One region of the Brevundimonas sp. PWP3-1b1 genome, then DNA from elsewhere that is predicted to be linked to it. Evidence: riboswitches for the same ligand, from Rfam matches in the RefSeq annotation. Region 1 holds a riboswitch; the other holds the start of a gene.
What was found. Region 1 has a riboswitch for cobalamin ahead of ACP69V_RS01060 (TonB-dependent receptor plug domain-containing protein). Riboswitches for the same ligand answer to the same signal wherever they lie in the genome.

Region 1 (6,332 bases):
CGTCCTTGACCACATTGGTGGTGACGCGCAGGTCGCCCAGGAAGACGGTGGCGGTGCCGCCGACCAGGGTCTTCACCCGATCCACGGGGGCGGTGAAGTCGTTCATCGGCGTCGAGCCGACGTAGAGTTTGCCGTCGCGCGCGGTGAAACCGTCGCCGTAGTCGGCCAGCACGTCCCAGGCGACCCGCATGTTTGTTTCCTGCCGCTCGGCCGCTCTGGCCGCCGCGTCGCGGGTCAGAAGGACGGCGGCGACCGCCATCACGGCCAGGGTCAGGGCGCCGAGGGCGGCGATGACCATCAGGGCCGTCTTGGCCGAAAGGGAAAGGGCGCTGAGCTTCATTGTCTCGTTCGGTTGGAGCGGCCGGAGAGGGTGAGGCTCAACTCTGGCCGAACGAGGTTAAGATTCTCAACCTATAGGGAGTCTTGCGTAGTTGTGGTCAAGCCAGGCCCTTCAGCCGGTACAGGGCTTCCAGCGCTTCGCGGGGGCTGAGGGCGTCGGGATCGACGTCCTGCATGGCCTTTTCCAGCGGCGAGGGACCGCGCATCGGCTCGGGTTCGGCGACGGCGAACAGGGGCAGGTCGTCCAAGCGTGCGGCGGCGGCCTTTTCGCCTTCCAGCCGGTTCAGAACCGAGCGGGCGCGGGCGACGACGGCGGCGGGGACGCCGGCCAGTTTGGCGACCTGAACGCCATAGGACCGGTCGGCCGCGCCGGGCGCCGCCTCGTGCAGGAAGACCAGCTCGCCGTTCCATTCGCGCGCGACCATGGACAGGTTGCAGACGTGGTCCAGCCGCGTCTCCAGCTGGGCCAGCTCATGATAGTGGGTGGCGAACAGGGTGCGGGCGCGGTTGGTCTCGTGCAGCGCCTCGGCCGTTGCCCAGGCGATGGCGAGACCGTCATAGGTGGCGGTGCCGCGTCCGATCTCGTCCAAAACGACGAAGCTCTTCGGCGTGGCCTGGGTCAGGATGGCGGCGGTCTCGACCATCTCCATCATGAAGGTGGAGCGGCCGCGCGCCAGGTCGTCGCCGGCGCCGACGCGACTGAACAGCCGATCCACCACGCCCAGCCGCATAGAGCGGGCGGGCACGAAGGCGCCGGCCTGGGCCAGGATCACCAGAAGCGCGTTCTGGCGCAGGAAGGTCGATTTACCCGCCATGTTCGGCCCGGTGACGATGGCCAGGCGCGATCCGTCCTGGCCCGACCCGTCCAGACGGGCGTTGTTGGGGGTGTAGGGCGCCCCTTGCGCCTTCACCGCCGCCTCGACGACGGGGTGGCGACCGGCCTCGACGCAGAAGGTCAGGGTGTCGTCCACCACGGGCCGGGTCGCGCCGACCTCCTGGGCCCATTCGGCGAGAGCCGCGTGGGCGTCCAGTTCGGCCAAGGCCTCTGCCACCGCCTGCAGCGGCTGGGCCAGGCGGGCGGCCTCGCGTCGCCAGCCCTCGAAGGTCTCGCCCTCTATGGCCAGGGCGCGATGGCCGGCCTGGCTGATCTTGGCGTCCAGTTCCGACAGTTCCACGGTGGTGAAGCGGACCTGGCTCGCCAGGGTCTGGCGATGGATGAAGGGGCTGTCGGGACCGGCGCGCAGCAGGCCCTCGGCGGCCTTGGCGCTGGTCTCCAGGAAATAGCCCAGGACGGCGTTGTGCTTGATCTTGAAGGGCACGCCGGATTCGGCGACGGCGCGGGCTTCCAGGTCGGCGACGACGCGGCGGCTGTCATCGCGCAGGGTGCGGGCGGCGTCCAGTTCGGGGCGATAGTCGGGCCGCACATAGCCGCCGTCGCGCGCCAGGTGCGAGGGCTCGTCCACCAGGCCGTCGATCAGATCGGCCTTCAGCCGCGACACGTCGGTCGACAGGGTCAGTCGGTCCAGGGCCGAGGCGATGCGGCGGGGTTGGCCGGTCAGCGGATCGACTTGCCCGACGAACAGGCCGGCGACGCCCTCGGCGATCGACAGGCCGATGCGCACCGCCGCCAGGTCGCGCGGGCCGCCGCGACCGAGAGCCAGCCGTCCCACGGCGCGGGCGATGTCCGACGACGCCTTCAAGGCCTCGCGCAGATCACGCCGCAGATCGCGCCGTTCCAGCAGCCATTCGACGGCGTCGAGTTGCTCGTTGATCGCCAGCGGATCGCGCAGGGGCCGCGCGATCCGTTCGGCCAGGGCGCGCGCCCCGCCCGAGGTGACGGTGCGGTCGATACAGGCGAGCAGACTGCCCTCGCGCTCGCCGCGCTGGGTGCGGTCGATCTCCAGACTGGTTCGGGTCGCCGGGTCGATGGCGAGGAAGCCGCTCTCGCCCAGACGGCGCGGCGGGGCCAAGGCGGGAACCTTGCCGGCCTGGGTCGTCTCCAGATAGGCGGCGATCAGGCCCAGCGCCGAGACCTCCGCCTCTTCGAAGGCACCGAAGCCGTCGAGCGCCGAGACGCCGTACAGCCGCTCGACCCGCACGCGCGCGGCCTGCGGTTCGGCGATGGCGCTGGCCAGCGCCTGGACCACGCCGCCCGAACCATCCAGCGCATCGCGTGTGGCCTCGTCCGAATACATCCGGTCGGTGACCAGAACCTCGGAAGGCCGGAAGGCGGCCAGCGCCGCGCCCAGGTCTTCGATGGAACAGGCGACGGAATCGACGGCGCCGGACGACAGTTCGACCACGGCGACCGCCGCCCTTCCTTTGCGCACCGCGACCGCCGCCAGGCGATTGGCGCCGCGCGCGTCCAGCAGACTGTCCTCGGTCAGGGTGCCGGGCGTCACGACCCGCACCACGCCGCGATGGACCACGGATTTGCCGCCGCGCTTCTTGGCCTCGGCCGGGTCTTCCAGCTGTTCGCAGATGGCGACCTTGTGGCCCATGCGGATCAGGCGGGCGAGGTAGCCCTCCATGGCGTGAACCGGCACCCCGGCCATCGGGATGTCCTCGCCCTGGTGCTTGCCCCGCTTGGTCAGGGTGATGCCCAGGGCGGCGGCGGCGACCTCGGCGTCCTTGAAGAACAGTTCGTAGAAGTCGCCCATGCGGAAGAAGAGGATGGCGTCCGGCTGACCCGCCTTGGCCGTCAGATATTGCGCCATGAACGGCGTCGCGCCCTCCAGCGAAGCGGCGATTTCGGGCGGGTGAGTGACGGGGGCGTTCATGTGGCGACAGGGTGACGGATCGCGCCCGGCGGCTCAAGGCCGTTGAACGGCCCTTGCACAGGCTTGTCGCCCCTGCGATAGGCCGCGCCAGGCGGTTTAGGGAACACGGTGAGACACCGTGGCTGTGCCCGCAACTGTAGGCGGCGAGAGCGTCGTCCGTCCGGGGTCTGACGACTTCGGCGCCACTGGGAAACTGGGAAGGCGAGGACGACGGTTTTTGACCCGCAAGCCAGGAAACCTGGCCGCCTGTGTCGCTCGCTGCTGTCCGGGACCAGACAGAGGCGCGGGGACTTAACCGTCGCAGCGACCCGACCTTGCGCCGTCCAGACCCTCGCGGTCTGGCGGGTCGGCTCGCTCATGACGGTCTCTCGCGCGCACTCGCGGGACCGAAACGGGGATCTCGCTCAATGAAGCGTTCCATTCTTCTCTCGACGGCTGCGATAGCCGCCGCCTTCGCCGCGCCTGCCTTCGCCGCTGATGATGCGACCCAGCTGGACGACGTCGTCATCACCGCCACCCGCATTCCCGCCATCGTCGCCGACACGCCCGGCGCCCGCGTCATCGACGCCAAGACCATCGAACAACGCGGGGCGATCTTCGCCGCCGACATCCTGGCCGACGTGCCGGGCCTGTCGGTGACGCGCTCGGGCGCCTTCGGCGGCGTGGCCCAGGTCCGCATGCGCGGCGCCACGCCCGGTAAGACCCTGGTGCTGGTCGATGGCGCGCCCGTCAACGACGCGGCCGAGCCCAACGGCGCCTATGACTTCTCCAGCTTCGAGCTGGCCGACATCGAGCGCATCGAGGTGCTGAGCGGGCCCCAGTCGTCGCTCTGGGGCTCCGACGCCATCGGCGGCGTGATTGCCTTCACGACCAAGGAGATCGACGGCGTGCGCGCCGAGGCCGAGGCCGGCAGTTTCGACACGGTGCGCGGCCGCGTATCGGCCGGCGTCGCCAACGAGACCTACGCCGTCAGCGCCTATGTTTCGCGCTTCGACACCGACGGCATCTCCGCCGCCGACGAGGCGGACGGCAATCCCGAGGCCGACGGATTCCGCAGCACGACCCTGGGCGCCAAGGGCCGCTACGCCTTCTCGGACCTGGTCAAGGTCGACGGCTCGGTGCGCTGGAACAAAAGCAAGGCCGACCTGGACGGCTTCCCGGCCCCGACTTTCGCGTTGGCCGACACCGACGACACCCAGGAAAGCGAGCAGTGGTCGGGCTTTGGCCGGGTGACCGCCCAGGCGTTTGGCCTGAACCATCAGTTCAGCGTCTCCGCGTCGGATATGGACCGCTCCTCGGTCAGCGACGGCTTCGGTTCGACATTCACGGGCGACCGCCAGGCCTATCGCTGGCAAGCCAACGGCGCGATGCAGGACATCGACTATGCGTTCGGCGTCGAGCGCAACGAGGCGTCGGCGGCCCTGTCGTCGGGCCTGTCGCGCGACCTGTCGATCACCTCGGTGTTTGGCGTGGCCCAGTATGACGTCGGCGCGCTGAACCTGAGCGGCGGCCTGCGTTACGACGACACCGACGACTTCGGATCCAAGACGACGGGACGGATTTCGGCGGCCTATGATCTGGCCGGCGGCTTCATCCTGTCGGGCGCCTATGGCACGGGCTTCAAGTCGCCGACGGTCAGCCAGGCGGTGTGCGACTTCTGCTTTGCGCCGCTGCCCTATCCCGAACTGAAGCCGGAAACGGCCGACAGCGTCGAGATCGCCCTGGGCTGGGCCTCGGCCGACGGCCGGTTCGACGGTCGCGCGACCCTTTATCGCCTGAACGTCGAGGACCAGATCACCTATACGGCCGGCCGTTACATCAATGTGGCCAAGACCCGTTCGGACGGGTTCGAGCTGGAAGGCCGCGCGCTGCTGGGGGCCGGTTTCGACCTGACGCTGGCCTATGCCTGGACCGACGCCGAGGATCGCTCGACGGGCCTGCGCCTGCTGCGCGTGCCGGAACACGCCGGTTCGGCGACCCTGGGCTGGACGGGCGACCGGGTCTCGGGCGCGCTGACGGTGCGGGCCGAGGGCGACCAGGATGACAGCGGCGGCTTCTCGACCGTGGCGCGCGACGGCTTCGTCACCGCGAACCTGAACGCGGCCTATGAACTGACCGATCAGGTCACATTGACGGCGCGGATCGAGAACCTGAGCGACGAACACTATCAGCAGGTGTTCGGTTACGGAGAGCCGGGACGGTCCGGCTATGTCGGGATCAGGCTGCGCTACTGATCCGGGCGCGGGCGCCGGCGGTGAAGGCCGCCGGCGCTTCCAGCGCCAATGATCCCCAGTCCAGATTGGGGCAGGGGGCGTGGGCGGCAGCTAAAATGGCGCGCAGTTCGGCGGCAGAGGCGACGCTGGCCACGACCTTGTCCACCCCTTTGAGCGCCAGGGCGTAACCCAGGGCCGCCTGCATCGGATCGCAGCGTTGCTCGGCCAAGCGTCTGCGCGTGCGCGACAGGGCCTGGGCGTGGCTGGCCAGTTCGGCCGGCAGATCGTCGCCGCCCGCGAACAGCAGGCCGCCGGCGAAGACCGAAGACAGATGAACGGATGCGCCCGTATCGGCGATGGCCTCCAGCACGCCGTCCTGGGCTGCGCGCTGGTCCAGCAGGCTGCACGGCACCTGAACCACGTCCGCTTCAAGACGGCGGGCCAACAGGGCGGGGCCGTCTTCCAATGTGGCGCAGAAGCCGATGCGGCGATAAAGGCCGCGATCCTTCAGGCTGCGGGCGCGATCCCACAGGGCGCGACCTTCGGCGCCGGCCAAATCGGCGGCGTTGGAAATCAGCAAAACGTCGCCGCGGGGCAGGCCCATCCGTTCCAGCGAGCGCCGGGCGCGGGCCTCGACCCGGTCCAGACCTTCGCTCAACGGCACGGTCCGCACCGTGACCTGGAAGGGCGAGGGGAAGGGCCAGGCCTGACCCAGCAGACGCTCGCCGTCGCCCTCGGGCCGGGTGGCGATCAGTTTAACCCCGGCGTCGGCTCCCGTCTGAAGCAGAAAACGCATGGCCTCTTCACGGGCGCCGGACGGCGCGCTCATGAAGGCGCCGGGCGCGCGTTCGGGCTCTGTCACCACGGCGAGAGCCAGGCGATGGATGGGCGACGACGCCGAAGGTGTGGCGGGGGAATACGACACGCCCGCACAATGACGCCCAATGCTTAAGGGACGCTGAGCGAGACCTTAAGCGAACCCTACTTATCCACCGCTGAT
Region 2 (6,332 bases), 1.6 Mb from region 1:
GGCCGGCGTTCGGCAGCACGTCGATGTGCGGGATGTTGCGTGCGGCCAGGCCGAAGTTCGTGTCGACTTCGGGACCCGCGATGATGAGAGCCTTGGTCCAGCCCAGCTTGCCGAGCGTCTCGCGCAGCGAGGCGGTCTTGGCTTCCTTGACCGAGACGGTGTCGACGATGATCAGGTCGCCCGACTTGACCTTGGAAGACAGGGCGTGACGCAGGGCCAGCGCGCGGATCTTCTTGGGCAGCGAGAAACCGTGATCGCGAACGATCGGACCAAAGGCGCGCGAACCACCAACGAACTGCGGTGCACGGCGCGAACCGTGACGAGCGCCGCCGGTGCCCTTTTGCTTGTACATCTTCTTGCCCGTACGAGAGTTCTCGTTGCGGGTTTGAACCTTGTGCGTACCGGCGCGGCGCTTGGCCAGTTGCCAGTTGACGGTGCGGGCCAGGATGTCGCCGCGGATGTCGGAGATGCCGAAGACGGCGTCCGACAGTTCCACGTCGCCAGCAGCCTTGCCGTCGAGTTGGATGACAGAGAGTTTCATTACGCTTCACCGCCTTCGGTCGCTTCGACGGGGGCTTCTTCAGCCGGGGTCGAGGCGGGTTGAGCAGCAGACTTGCTCGACTTCAGCGCACCGGGGAACGGAGCGTCGGCCGGGCGAGCCTTCTTGATGGCGTCGCGAACCTTGACGTAGCTGCCGTCATGACCGGGGACAGCGCCCTTGATCAGGATCAGGCCACGCTCGGCGTCCACGCGGACGACGGTCAGGTTCTGGGTGGTGACGGTTTCCGTGCCGTAGTGGCCGGCCATCTTCTTGCCGGGGAACGTGCGACCCGGATCCTGACGGTTACCCGTCGAACCGTGCGAACGGTGCGAGACCGAAACGCCGTGGGTGGCGCGAAGGCCGCCGAAGTTCCAGCGCTTCATGGCGCCGGCGAAACCCTTACCGATGGTCTCGCCCTGGATGTCGACCTTCTGGCCTACCAGGAAGTGTTCGGCCGACAGTTCGGCGCCCACGTCCAGCAGACCGTCCGCATCGACGCGGAACTCGGTCACATAGGCTTTCGGTTCGACTTCCGCCTTGGCGAAGGTCTCGCGTTGAGCCTTGTTGGTGTTCTTGGCCTTCTTCGTGCCAGCACCCAGCTGGAGGGCGACGTAACCGTCACGCTCCTGGGTACGTTGGCCGACGACTTGGCAGCCGTCGAGCTGGAGCACAGTGACCGGTACGTGCGCGCCGTCATCGGCGAACACGCGGGTCATGCCCAGCTTCTTGGCGATCACGCCCGTGCGCATCGGATCCCGCCTCTTTCTACTTTAAATCTTGATCTCGACGTCCACACCGGCGGACAGGTCGAGCTTCATGAGCGCGTCCACGGTCTGCGGGGTGGGGTCGATGATGTCGAGCACGCGTTTGTGCGTGCGGATTTCAAACTGCTCACGCGACTTCTTATCGACGTGCGGCGAGCGGTTCACGGTGAACTTTTCGATCAGGGTCGGCAACGGAATCGGACCGCGAACGGTCGCGCCGGTGCGCTTGGCTGTATTGACGATCTCGCGCGTCGAGAAATCGAGGACGCGGTGATCAAAGGCCTTGAGCCTGATGCGGATGCTTTGATCCATATCGGTGCTTACTTCCAATGCGGTCGGAGGACCGCGTCCCTGTGAACTATTTCAAAGACCGAAGGCCTTCGGGCAAAAAGCCCTCAGGGAACGCAAATCCGCAAAAACGATCGGCCCACGCAGTTACCCGCGAAGGCCGCTGAAGTCCCAAGAAGCTGCAAAGAACAGTGACTTAGGTCGTTCCTGCGGACCGCGTTTGCAGCGAACTGCACAGCCGGTCCAACAAGAGTGGTGGCTTATGCCTACCGATTCTGATTTCGTCAAGCGCGCAAGCCCGTGCTGACACAGGATTTCGTCAGGCGATCTCCAGCGGCGACACCGACCTGTAAATCGGCCTGGGCCGTCCCGCTTCATCCACCGCCACCATGATGAACTCGGCCGCTGCAGACCGTCTCCGTTCGCCCGTCAGCAGCCCCTCGGCCCACAGTTCGACCTCGATGGTCACCGACGTCCGACCGACCTTTGTCGCGCGCGACGCCAGTTCGATCATGTCCCCTTCTCTTATGGGAGACGAGAAATCGATGCGGTTCGACGCCGCCATGACCATGACGGCCCTGGCCTTGCGCGTGGCGCAGATGAAGGCCGCCTTGCCCATCAGCTTCAGCGCATCGCCGCCGTAGAGGGTGCCGTAGTGATTGGTCCAGGTCGGGAAGACCATCTCCACCGTCCTCAGCCAGCCGTCGTCCACGGGCGGAGCTTCCTGCGGAGGCGGCAGGTCGCCCTGCCCCGCCTCTCGCGGCGCGACCATATTAAAGACGCCCCGCGTGCATAGCCGCCGTTCGCCGCTGACCGGCGCCTCGGCCCATAGCTCGACCTCGACGCCCATGGACGTGCGGCCGACGCGCACGACCTTGCCCGTCGCCTCGACCATCTCCCCGATCCGGGCCGGTGCGGCGAAGTCGATCCGCTCGCACCCGGCCGTCACCGTCGGCCGCCGCGCATGACGCGCGGCGGCCAGGAAGGCGACCTTGTCCAGATGCGCCAGACCGACGCCCCCGAACAATGTCCCGTGGTGATTGGCGTCCCCAGGGAAGACCATGTCGATCAGGCGGACAGTCATTGATGGGCGATTTCCATAGGCGTATTGGTCAGCGAGCCGGAGTTCTTAGTCTTTTGGGTATGCCTCGGTACGCATATCGCGCCAGTGCGGAGTCGATTCAGAATAGTGTTCATTGAATTCAGGCCGACAGTTCTTTTCGGATGATCTCGGCGCCGGCGCCCAGCGCCTTCAGCTTGCCGTTGGCGACCCGGCGTGACAGGGGCGCCATGCCGCAGTTGGTGGCGGGATACAGCTTGTCGGCATCCACGAACTGGAGCGCCTTCCTCAGGGTGTCGGCGACTTCCTCGGGAGTCTCGATCACGTCGGTCGCTACGTCTATGGCTCCGACCATAACCTTCTTGCCCCGGATCAATTCGATCAGGTCCATCTGCACGCGCGAGTTCTGAGCCTCCAGCGAAATGATGTCGATGCTGGAGGTTTGCAGCTTGGGGAAAGCCTCCTCATACTGGCGCCACTCCGAGCCCAGGGTCTTCTTCCAGTCGGCGTTGGCCTTGATGCCGTAGCCGTAGCAGATGTGGACGGCCGTCTCGCACTTCAGCCCCTCGGCCGCCTTTTCGAGTGTGGCGACGCCCCAATCGTTCACCTCGTCGAAGAAGACGTTGAAGGCGGGTTCGTCGAACTGAACGATGTCGACGCCGGCGGCTCCCAATTCGCGGGCTTCCTCGTTGAGAATTTTGGCGAACTCCCATGCCAGCTTCTCGCGGCTGCCGTAGTGGCCGTCGTAGAGGGTATCGATCATCGTCATCGGCCCAGGAAGAGCCCATTTGATCGGCTGGTCAGTTTGGGCCCGCAGGAACTTCGCGTCCTCCACGAACACAGACTTCGGACGGCTGACGGCTCCCACGACCACCGGCACGCTGGCGTCGTAGCGGTTGCGGATTCGCATGGTTTTGCGGTTCTCGAAGTCCACGCCGTCGAGATGCTCGATGAAGGTGGTGACGAAATGCTGGCGGGTCTGTTCGCCATCGCTGACGATGTCGATGCCGGCACGGCGCTGGTCGTCTAGAGACAGGCGCAGGGCGTCCTGCTTGGCCTCGACCAGTTCGTCGCCTTCCAGCTTCCAGGGCGACCATAGGGTCTCGGGCTGGGCCAGCCAGACGGGTTTGGGCAGACTGCCGGCGGTCGAGGTGGGGAGCATGGTTTTCATGAGCAATGACTTTGAAGTGCTGGACTGATCAGGCGGCGGCGAAGTTGGCGGACCATTGGTCGAGCACGGCGCGGTAGGGCTTGATGAAGCGCTCCTCGACGAACCGGCCCTGCTCGACGGCCAAGCGGCTGCGCTCCTCGCGGTCGTAGACGATGCGGGTCAGCGAATAGTCCTGGGCCTTCAGGCTCGGCTGATACTGCTCTGTCGCCGGGGAGTTGGCGTTGTAGATTTCGGGGCGATATATCTTCTGGAAGGTCTCCATCGTCGCGATGGTGCTGACCAACTCCAGATCGGTGTAGTCGCCGGTCAGGTCGCCGATGTGGTAGAAGGCGAACGGCGCGACGCTGCCCTTGGGCATGAAGTAGCGGACCTTCATTCCCATCTTCGCGAAATACCGATCGGTCGGAGAGAACTCCTCGTTCGCGTATTCAAGACCGAGCACGGGGTGCTCGGCGCCCGTGCGATGGTAGGTCTTGTTGCTCGACACGCTCAGGCAGATGACCGGCGGCTTGGCGAAGTTGTCCTGATAGGCGCGCGACCCCAGGAAGTGTCTGAACAGCTTGCCGTGCAGGTCGCCGAAGTCGTCCGGCGCACCCGCATTCGGGTGGGCCTTCATGTGCTCAGGCAGGACCACGCTGAAGTCGTAGTCGCGGACGTAGGAGGAGAAGTTGTTCCCAACGATGCCGTCGATGCGCGCGCCTGTTTGTCGATCGACGATCGTCGTCTGCAGGATCTCGATCAGGGGGAAAGCGTCGGTGTTTTCGGTCCCAGAGAAGCTCATCTCTACGGAGACGATCTGAAGCTCTAGCGCATAGCGGTCGCCCCGGGGATTGTCCCGCCAGGCCAGCGAGTTGAACCGGTTGTCCATCATCCGAAGGGTGCTGCGCAGGTTCTCCTGTCGGCTCTCCCCTCGCGCCAAGTTGGCGAAGTTGGTGGTGATCCGCGTGTTCTCGGCGGGACGATAGTCCTCGTCGAGCGCGGTGCGCTTGATCCTGAAAGTGAAATCGCTGCTGACCATGCTCTCTGCCGTTGATGCTGTGGCGAGACAGCGGACAGGGACGCGCGACCGCTCGCGCGCGGTCGTTCCGTCGCGGCGTTCATGCGGCCTGACCGGGCACCCCGCCGGAGGACGTTATCTGTCGGGGCAGGTCTCCTGGCTCACGGGTCGACGCCTCGGGCCCGGCCTTCCCGGCGCGAACGCCAGTGACACGAGATAGACCCTCGACTCGCCGCTTACAGTTGCGGGGGCAGCGCCGGTTTCACACCGGCTTCCCTCTTAGCTCCACGCGCTCCGAAGACCGCGTGCAGACCACGACGCAGTCAGATGACCGCAAGGCACGGCTCACGTCAATAGACATAAGGATATGCTTATATGTTTATGCGATTGGCGCTGTTAACCGCTTGCCTCATGAAGCACGCCGAACTGACACATTCCAACCACAAGGCGTGACCGATCCGCCACACGACAGTTTCAAGACATTTATGTAACGGCGGTTTATTGCTCAGCTTCGACACATCCTGATAGCAGCCGCCCTCCCTGGACCCCCATCCGGGCACAGACTGCTAAGGACAAAAGAAAATGAAGACGATCCTCCTCGCCTCGGCCGCCGCCGCCACTCTGTTCGCCGCCCCGGCCTTCGCTCAAGACGCCGTCGGCTCGGTCGGCGTCGCCTACAACCATTCCAAGGCCGAAGCCTTCGGCGCTGAAGCCGACCTGGACGGCGCCACCGTCGCCGGCGTCGTCGCGACCCCCGCCTTCGGCGACTGGACCGCGACCTTCAACGCCGCCGGAACCTATTCGGACAACGACTTCGGCGACGAGACCACCCTGTCGGGCGCCGTCCACCTGACCAAGGCCATCGAAGACATGCGTTTCGGCGGTTTCGTCGGCGCTGAAGAAATCGCCGGTGGCGACACGCTGATGACGTTCGGCGCCGAAGGCCAGAAGTACTTCCAGCAAGCCACGCTGACCGGCGTCGTGTCGTACGGCTCCGTCGACGACGCGGACCTGTGGACAGTTGGTGGTGAAGCCGCCTTCTACGCCACGCCCGCCCTGCGTCTGGCCGCTCGCGCCTCCTATTCGGACGTGGACTTCGCTGGCGTCAGCACCGACGGCTGGTCGGCCGGCGTCGGCGCCGAATACGCCTTCGCTGCAACGCCTTACAGCGTCTTCGCCGGCTATGACCGCGCTGAGCTGGAAGATGCCGATCTGACGATCGACTCCTTCGAAGTCGGCGTTCGCTACAACTTCGGTGGCGATCTGCAATCGCGCGACCGCGCCGGCGCCACCCTGGGCCGCAACCTGGGCAGCATCACCAAGCTGTTCGGCCTGCGTTGATCCTCGACGCCTGATCCAAGACGAAGAGCCCCGGGGGAGCGATCCGCCGGGGCTTTTTCTTGGCTGACGCCACGCACGAAAAAGGCCCCCGGGGTTCCACGACCGGGGGCCTTTCCTCTCGCGGCGGAGAAACGGGTCTTAGCGCCCGATGTGCAGGGTTCCCGATCCGA

Region 2: it holds a riboswitch for cobalamin, as region 1 does, so the genes downstream of both, ACP69V_RS09200 (DUF1852 domain-containing protein) here and ACP69V_RS01060 (TonB-dependent receptor plug domain-containing protein) in region 1, are expected to answer to the same signal.

What each region holds. Positions count from the first base shown of each region.
Region 1 covers NZ_JAFCTO010000001.1:211,800-218,131, reverse strand. Annotated here, with positions in the region: gene ACP69V_RS01070 (methyl-accepting chemotaxis protein) at 1-340, opposite strand, end outside; gene mutS (DNA mismatch repair protein MutS) at 438-3,119, opposite strand; cobalamin riboswitch at 3,195-3,380, shown strand; gene ACP69V_RS01060 (TonB-dependent receptor plug domain-containing protein) at 3,527-5,353, shown strand; gene ACP69V_RS01055 (aldo/keto reductase) at 5,337-6,257, opposite strand.
Region 2 covers NZ_JAFCTO010000001.1:1,855,832-1,862,163, forward strand. Annotated here, with positions in the region: gene rplD (50S ribosomal protein L4) at 1-541, opposite strand, end outside; gene rplC (50S ribosomal protein L3) at 541-1,290, opposite strand; gene rpsJ (30S ribosomal protein S10) at 1,312-1,617, opposite strand; gene ACP69V_RS09190 (acyl-CoA thioesterase) at 1,913-2,677, opposite strand; gene ACP69V_RS09195 (methionine synthase) at 2,796-3,824, opposite strand; gene ACP69V_RS09200 (DUF1852 domain-containing protein) at 3,853-4,842, opposite strand; cobalamin riboswitch at 4,951-5,153, opposite strand; gene ACP69V_RS09205 (hypothetical protein) at 5,404-6,162, shown strand; gene ACP69V_RS09210 (GIN domain-containing protein) at 6,301-6,332, opposite strand, start outside.